One region of the Lysinibacillus sp. GW823-FHT02G10 genome, then DNA from elsewhere that is predicted to be linked to it. Evidence: predicted binding sites of a transcription regulator. Region 1 holds the regulator's gene; the other holds the start of a gene.
What was found. The regulator CtsR, encoded in region 1, represses protease genes until heat stress. The targets are predictions, from matches to a motif close to ATGGTCAATAAAGGTCAAACA.

Region 1 (4,434 bases):
AAGTTCACCTTCTAAAGCATTTAGATGATCTTCAATTTTGTAAACGAGTGGAAAATAACTATCAACAATTTTATCGATAGTTTGATACGTTAGGTATACAGTACCTCGCTCCCAATTCTTCGGTTGGTTTTCCAGCATCTTTTGCACCTTCTCTATCTCAGGGACAGGATTTTTATGGAAGGTTATGATGAATTTATTGGAGGCAAAAATATTAACCTCCTCCGCAGCTAACGTCTCTTCGTTTACCCGATGAATGACAAAGAAATGAAAATCATCATAAAAATCGAGCTTAGGACGCTGCAACCTCATTAAGCAATCTTCAATAGCGAGAGGGTGAAAGTGGAAAAATGTATCCAACAATGATTCCTCCTCGGCTGTAGGACAATTAAAATCAACCCAATACCATTCAAATTCTTGCTGATGTATCTCTTCTAATGGAAAATCCTTTAACAATTGTTGTTGCTTTGTAATACCAATGGTGCTTATCACGGTTTTCACCTCAAATTATTTACTACAAAATAGTTAGCGCTCCTCTTTAAAGCATACCCAACCACCGAACAAAGTAGTGGCAAAAAATCTAGAAGGTTTAGTAAAACCCGCACTTTGTAAAAGTATTAAAATTTCTTCTTCACTCATAAAAGAAAGGGAACGAATGGATTTTTCCATCTCTACTACATCGGATAAAGAAAGTCTAGTATGCTGTAGCCAATAAGAACGCCATAAATCAAATTGTAGTTCTGTTTCTAAAGAGCCTAGCTGACCATATTTTGAAACAAGGACAAATGGTGCTCCAGGTTTCAAATGTCTTGCTATTTCTGTTATTGTTTCGAGCTTTTCTTTATAATCATGAATAAAATGCAAGACAAGAACACAACTTGCCGCATCATACTGAGTAGAGGGCAGCGAAGCATCAAGTATTGTAGCCTGATGGAATGACATATCATTAGGAAGAGTGAGTAAACGCTCTTTAGCTATAGTAAGCATGGATTCTGATGGATCAATGCCAGTGAATGACCAGTGAGGTCTTCCTTCTGCAAGCTGTATAATTTCATTGCCACTTCCTGCTCCCACGACTAGCATGTTAGCATTTTCTGATAGCCTAGAATGATAAAAAGTTTGTATTAAACGTAGCATGGCATCATAACTAGGCAATGTACGGCGAATACCCTTTTCATATTCATTTGCTAATGTGTTGTTAAATTCCAACGCTCCTCACAGCCTTTCAAAAAAATTTTAAAAAATCTTTCTTAATGTGAAACTATTACGGGTATAGTTCCGTAAATAGTAGTACATAAAACATAGAATAAAGTTCAAAGAAAGGGTTGATATATATGGAGACTAAATGGTCTAAAGTAATCATACACGCAAGTGCATTTTTTGCGCCATGGTTAGTGCCCATTATTTTCTTTTTAATTAGTTCGGATGAGGAAGTAAAGGCAATTTCTATTCAAGCACTGCTATTCCAAATTGTCATGGGTGTTTTAATTGCTATCTCTGTTGGTTTAAGCTTTGTCCTTATTGGCTTACCATTTTTAATCATTTTCGGCATTATGGTATTTGTGGTACCGATCATCGGTATCGTAAAAGCATTGTCTGATGAACCTTGGCGTTATCCAATTGTTGGTCGCTGGGTATAATTTTCATAGACGCAAGTATATGCTAGTTGCATATGCTTGCGTTTTTTCTATGACGAATAAGGGTACATTAGGTGTATAAGGAAATTATTAAACCGTAAACAAATGATCGAAAAAGGGCTCTTTTCGGCTCTTAAAAAGCCTTTTTCAAGACTTTCCACTTTTCTATGGGCGAAATCATTGCAATTTTTTTCAAGCGTTTTGTATAATATACTCAAAGAAAGTCAAAGATAGTCAAAGTCAGTGAAGCAAGCGAGGTGTATTCCTAAAATGCGTAATATATCAGACATCATAGAGGGTTACTTAAAGCAAGTACTTGAATTAGGTGGAGAAGGGCATATTGAAATTAAACGTAGTGAAATCGCTGATAAATTTCAATGTGTACCATCACAAATAAATTATGTTATTAATACAAGATTTACTGCCGAGCGGGGTTACCTTGTTGAGAGCAAACGTGGTGGTGGTGGATACATTCGAATTTTACGTGTCCGCGCGAATTCACAGATTGATTTAATCGACGATGTTCTCAGGCAAATTGAAGGTGGGGCATCACAAACAATGGCAGAAGATTTGGTTTATCGACTCATTGATGAGCAGGTAATTTCCAAGCGAGAAGCGAAATTAATGTTAGCAGCAATTGATCGCTCCACGATCGACTTGCATCTCCCCTTAAGAGATGTCATTCGATCAAAAATATTGCGAGCAATGCTGACAACAATAAAATATGAACAACAAAAATAGTGAGGTGATGGAAATGATATGCGAACATTGTAAACAACGTAATGCGACAGTTACAGTAACACAAGTTCAAAGTGGGCAAAAAGTAGAGCATCATTATTGTGACGTCTGCGCCTCACAATTCCATCCATTTCATGCAGAGTTTAAACAAGAGCCAGTATCTATTCAACAGTTATTGTCTAACTGGTTTGGCTCTCCTACATGGCAAAAGGTGGGGGAAAAACAACAGGTACAACCACAACAGCAAACATGCCCACAATGTGGATTTTCGTATAAGCAGTTTTTAAAAGAAGGAAAATTCGGGTGCCCAAGCTGTTATGACACATTTGGAGATCATTTGCCAAAGCTTTTTAATCGTATTCAGGCGGGTCCACAACACATTGGAAAAATGCCTGGTGCTCGCAGTAATGTGTATGTTATTAAAAAGCAAATAGAAGATATCCGCAAGCGTATGAAATCCGCCGTAGATGAAGAACAGTTTGAAGAAGCGGCGAAGCTACGGGATGAAGTTAAAGAGCTAGAGAAGCATCTACAATTTGAAGGTGGTGATGTGACATGATGATTGAATCATTTTTAGAGCGTGCGACACCAACTTGGATGCATATCAAAGATGATTACTCAGATATCGTCATTAGTACACGGATCCGCCTTGCACGAAATTTAGATGGCTATCGTTTTCCATTAGCGTTTTCAGAAAATGAGGCACTGCAAGTGGAACAGGCCGTTACACATGCTGTCAGCGATAGCCCAACTCTTCAAAATGATTATGCTTATTTTGCTATAAAGGATTTAACCCCTTTACAGCGTCAAATTCTTGTAGAAAAGCATTTGATTAGCCCGCAACTGGCTAAAAAAGAGCAAGTGGGCTCTATACTACTCTCTGAAGACGAATCCGTTAGCATTATGGTGAATGAAGAGGATCATTTACGCATTCAATGTATGACAGCAAGTTTTCAACTTCAAAGTGCTTATGAACAAGCAAATAAGATTGATCGTATCCTAGAGAAAGTATTACCGTATGCTTTTCGAGATACTTTTGGTTATTTAACAAGCTGTCCAACGAATATTGGTACGGGTCTACGAGCATCCGTCATGATGCATTTACCCGCTCTTACATTAACTGGGCAAATGAATCAAATTATAAATGCCATGACACGCTTAGGAATGACTGTAAGAGGTATATATGGTGAAGGAAGCGAAAATTTAGGGAATGTTTATCAAGTGTCTAACCAAATTACACTTGGGAAGACAGAGGAAGATATTTTAGCAGATATACAAAGCGTCGCTGAAAAGATTATTCAAAAAGAGCGGCATGCAAGAGGTAAATTAATGGAAAAGGCAGAGCTTGCGCTAGAAGATCGCGTATATCGAGCTTTAGGTACCCTTACACATGCAAGAATTTTAACAAGTGAGGAAGCTGCTACTTGCCTATCTAATGTTCGTTTAGGAGTAGATTTACAATTGATTGATGGTATACAAACAACGACCTTAAATGAATGTGTTGTTAGTATGCAACCAGGTTTTTTACAGCACTATGCAGGTGAGGCATTACCACCTGCTGAGCGGGATCGTGTACGAGCGGAGATGCTTCGTGAGACATTATCTCAAGAACATGCGAATAAGCCTATAAATGGGGAAAAAGGAGAGGATTTATATGATGTTTAATCGTTTTACACAACGCGCGCAAAAAGTATTACAGCTTGCTCAGGAAGAGGCTATTCGTTGGAAGCACGAATCTATCGGTACAGAGCATATTCTATTAGGGCTTATACGTGAAGGCGGCGGTATTGCTGCGAAAGCGTTAGAAGCCATTGATATTAGTCCTCAAATGATTGAAGCTGGCATTGAAGAATTAGTTGGTAAGGGCAAAGAAGATGTCGGTCCAATCGTTCATTATACACCAAGAGCTAAAAAAGTAATTGAATTATCTGTTGATGAGTCACGTAAACTAGGTCACTCCTATATCGGTACAGAGCATCTATTATTGGCGCTTATACGTGAGGGTGAGGGCGTGGCAGCTCGCGTTTTAAACAATGCGGGAGTCGGTTTAAATAAAGCTCGC
Region 2 (4,434 bases), on a different contig from region 1:
CCAGAAGCTGCAGACCATCATTAATTCAGCTAGAAAAAACCTGTTCAGCTTCATGCCGAACAGGTTTTTTCTGTTATTTTTCCACAACACATTGACCCTCATGCATTTTCACATGCAACGTCTCCCCTGGTAAAACTTCTCCGCGTAATAGTTCTTTAGCAACGGTTGTTTCGATATGTCGCTGTACAAAGCGTTTTAGTGGTCTTGCTCCAAATTGGGCATCTGCACCTTGCTCTACTACCCAATCAATGACTTCTTGCTCGACAGATAAAGTAATTTCTTGCTCTGCTACACGTTTAATCAATTGCTCCACATACTTCCAGGCAATCGCAGTAAAATGTTTAGTAGATAATGCATGGAAGAAGATGATATCATCCATTCTGTTTAATAGCTCAGGTTTAAAATGTTGTCGTAGGGCTGACATGACTAAGTCCTCCACAGCCGCATCATTTTCCTTTGCCTCCATTAAATAACTTGATCCGATATTCGAAGTTAAAATGACTACTGTATTTGTAAAATTCACCATTCGTCCCTGACTATCTGTAATGCGCCCATCATCTAAAATTTGCAATAAAATGTTCGCCACATCAGGATGAGCTTTTTCAATCTCGTCTAGTAGCACCACAGAATAAGGATTTCGGCGAACTGCTTCCGTTAGTTGTCCACCTTCCTCATAGCCCACATAGCCTGGAGGAGCCCCAACAAGTCGAGACACACTATGTTTCTCCATGTATTCACTCATATCAATCCGAATAAAGTGATCTTCTGAATCAAATAACTGTGCAGCAAGTGCCTTGGCAAGTTCTGTTTTACCTACACCAGTTGGACCTAAAAATAAAAAGCTACCAATAGGTCGGTGTGGATCTTTGATACCTGCACGTGCACGCCATACCGCTTCTGTCACTAATTGAACTGCTGTATCTTGTCCAACCACACGTTCATGTAATGTATCTTTTAAACGTAATAGTTTTTCACGCTCACCCTCTACTAATTTTGTTACAGGGATTCCTGTCCAACGTGAAACAATTGCAGCGATTTCATCTGCTGTTACCTCTTCACGTAAAATACGAGATTCTGCACCGTTCTCTAATTCCTTTTCAAGTACCTGAATGTCTTTTTCAAGTGTTGGAATTTTACCATGACGTAATTCAGCAGCTTTATTTAAATCATATTTACTTTCTGCCTCATCTAGATCACGACGATATTTATCCAATGTTTCACGTTTTTTCTGAATATCGTGTAGTTTTTCTTTTTCTGCTTCCCATTGTTGTCGCATGCCCTTAGATGACTCTTTTAACTTAGTTAATTCTTCGCGTAATTGCTCCAGACGTTTTTTACTTGCCTCGTCCTTTTCCTTACGCAATGCCTGTTCCTCAATTTCAAGCTGCATAATACGACGTGTGACTGCGTCTAATTCCTGTGGCATTGAATCAATTTCTGTACGAATCATTGCACAAGCCTCATCAATTAAATCAATGGCCTTATCAGGTAAAAATCGTTCTGTAATATAGCGATTGGATAGTTCTGCTGCCGCAACAATTGCTCTGTCATGAATACGTACTGCGTGATGTAATTCAAAGCGTTCCTTTAAACCACGTAAAATGGATACCGTATCCTCTATAGATGGCTCACGTACTAGTACTTGCTGGAATCGACGTTCTAAGGCAGGATCCTTTTCAATGTACATACGATATTCGTCTAAGGTAGTAGCACCAATACAGTGTAATTCACCACGTGCTAGCATAGGTTTTAGCATATTTCCTGCATCCATAGCGCCATCTGTTTTTCCTGCACCTACGATCGTATGAATTTCATCAATAAATAGAATGATTTGTCCTTCTGATTCTTTTACTTCTTTTAGCACACCTTTTAAGCGTTCTTCAAATTGTCCACGATAACTTGCACCAGCGATTAACGCACTCATATCTAATTCATATAATACACATTCTTTCAAGCCTTCTGGTACATCACCTTTAACAATACGCTGTGCTAAACCTTCCACAATTGCCGTTTTACCAACTCCTGGTTCACCGATTAATACAGGATTATTTTTTGTTTTACGTGTTAGAATACGAATTACATTTCGAATTTCTTCATCACGCCCGATAACAGGATCCATCTTGCCGTTTTTTACTTCTTCAATTAAATTGCGTCCAAATTGTTCTAATGGTTTTTTATTGTCTGTTTGTTGAAATTGCATAGCTAGCACTCCTTTTTTTCATATTTCTCATTATTTATATACCCATTCTTATTCATTAGAAAAAAAGTTTGACCTTTTTTGACTAACTTTATTTTACATCACTCGACAATGCTTAGCAAAGAAATCGTCCTAAAATTTTTTCACTTATTATGGAAGTTTACGTTATAATAATGGTATGTTTCTATGTTTTAGTATCGAAATCCACTATCCTTTTGTAATAATCGCCATTTATTACAAAAAGAAAGCGATGTGTTGGAGATATGGTTTTAATGGATAATATGTTTGAAAAAATTAAAGAACTTTTTCAAAACCACGGTGTTTTTATCAAAGTGAATAAAGGAAATAAAATTTTTCTAGAGGGTGAACGGGCAAAAGAAATTTATTACATCCAATCAGGTGTTATTTCGATTAGCCAAGAATCCGAGACGGGTAAGGAATTAACCATTCGTATTTGTGGCCCTGACAGCATAATAGGAGAAGGTTCGTTATTTTGTAATCTCGTCTATAATTCAATGACTGCCAAAGTTTTAGAACCCTCTACGTTGTATGTTTTGAGTCGTAAATCTTTGGAGCATTTACTAGAAGAGCAGCCGACAGTTATGGTGGAATACATGAAGTGGCTACAAACAGAAAACTTAAAGCATCAGAGTCGTTTGCGCGATTTAGTGTTAAACGGTAAAAAAGGTGCTCTATTTTCAACGCTCATTCGGCTGTCCAATACGTATGGTAAACCTGTAGAAAATGACTCGATTTTTATTGATTTTCAGCTAACAAATACAGAAATTGCAAATCTGTGTGCGACAAGTCGGGAAATGATTAATCGTATGCTGAATGATTTAAAAAAACATGAGATTATCACTTTTGATAAAGGATTTATTACCATTCATGATTTACAATTTTTAAAAAATGAAATTGCCTGTGAAAATTGTCCATTACAAATATGCCGTATCGATTAGTTTCGTTACAAGCAAAAACCCTGCTTATTGAAAAATAAGCAGGGTTTTAAATAATCCATTTTAACGTACGCCCAATGCCATTTTGGCATAGCGTGACATTTTATCTTTCGACCAAGGTGGATTCCATACAATATTAACATTTGTACTTTTCACTTCTGGAAGTTCACCTAACGCCGTATTCACTTGATCCACAATGACTGGACCAAGTGGGCAGCCCATAGATGTTAGTGTCATCGTAACAGTTGCAACACCTTCATCATCTAATTCCACATCATATACTAAACCTAAGTTGACAATATCAATGCCAAGCTCAGGATCAATTACGTTTTCTAAAGCACCTAACATGCTATCTTTCATATCCTGATCCATTCGTATTTCTCCTTCCATCATAGTGTTAACCTTATCATAGCAGATGCACCCTGTTATGCCAAATGCTGTGCAAGCCATGCTGTAGCTGCTAGCATACCGTCACGTGGTACAGCATGTCCAGCCCTTTTGTTAACCATGAACTTTAAATATTCAGGGTTTGCTTCATAGTATTCCCGTAATGTTTCATAAAATTTATACGTTTCGTGAAAAGGAACTGTTTTATCTAATTCTCCATGCCAAAAGAATACAGGGCGACCCGCGAATTTTTCTGGTGTTAAACTGACATCATATTTAGCAAGGGCTTCATTAATTTTTTCTACGTCTTCCTCTGACATCGGCCAGTTAACTCCGCTTTTAGCAAATTGTTGCAATTGGTATTCACCCAATTTTATAAAACCAGGTGCACCCATGCATATTGCAGCTGTTTGTATCCAATCATAAAGTTTCAGACAGCCTGATGTCACGATGCCACCCATTGAAGTGCCTCCTATGCCAATTTTATGACTAGCTAATAAATTTTTATTCTTTAATACATCATATAATTGTTGTACTTCATGAATAGAATTTAAAACAATGTCCCAAAAATTTAAATTCATTTGCATTTCTGTTAGGCCTTCGCTACGCTCACCATGAAATTTTGCATCTGGCAATAGGACACGCACCCCTTTATGCACCAATTGGTATGCATAGTGTAAGTTATGTTCTTTTGCACTCATAAAGCCATGCAAAAAAATGACTACCGGGGTTTCTTCATTCATATTGTCTGTATGTATATGTAATAAAGGAATATTTCCCCACACTTCTTTTTCTACAAACATTATTGTCACTCCCAACTATTCTCTCATCTTTATGTTAGCAAACTTTTTTCACTGTGACAAAATTTTGACGAATGTAAGACAAAGAGATACT

Region 2: a site for CtsR is predicted at 2,266-2,286, ahead of AC1RFD_RS13640 (ATP-dependent Clp protease ATP-binding subunit). Genes of this name have one in related genera too.

What each region holds. Positions count from the first base shown of each region.
Region 1 is NZ_JBXAJI010000006.1:60,451-64,884, reverse strand. Features, by position in the region: gene corA (magnesium/cobalt transporter CorA) at 1-489, opposite strand, end outside; gene AC1RFD_RS17425 (class I SAM-dependent methyltransferase) at 523-1,206, opposite strand; gene AC1RFD_RS17420 (DUF4870 domain-containing protein) at 1,332-1,637, shown strand; gene AC1RFD_RS17415 (CtsR family transcriptional regulator) at 1,905-2,375, shown strand; gene AC1RFD_RS17410 (UvrB/UvrC motif-containing protein) at 2,389-2,931, shown strand; gene mcsB (protein-arginine kinase McsB) at 2,928-4,037, shown strand; gene AC1RFD_RS17400 (ATP-dependent Clp protease ATP-binding subunit) at 4,027-4,434, shown strand, end outside.
Region 2 is NZ_JBXAJI010000003.1:275,273-279,706, forward strand. Features, by position in the region: gene AC1RFD_RS13635 (YjzD family protein) at 1-24, shown strand, start outside; gene AC1RFD_RS13640 (ATP-dependent Clp protease ATP-binding subunit) at 74-2,200, opposite strand; gene AC1RFD_RS13645 (Crp/Fnr family transcriptional regulator) at 2,470-3,156, shown strand; gene AC1RFD_RS13650 (metal-sulfur cluster assembly factor) at 3,217-3,525, opposite strand; gene AC1RFD_RS13655 (prolyl oligopeptidase family serine peptidase) at 3,579-4,343, opposite strand.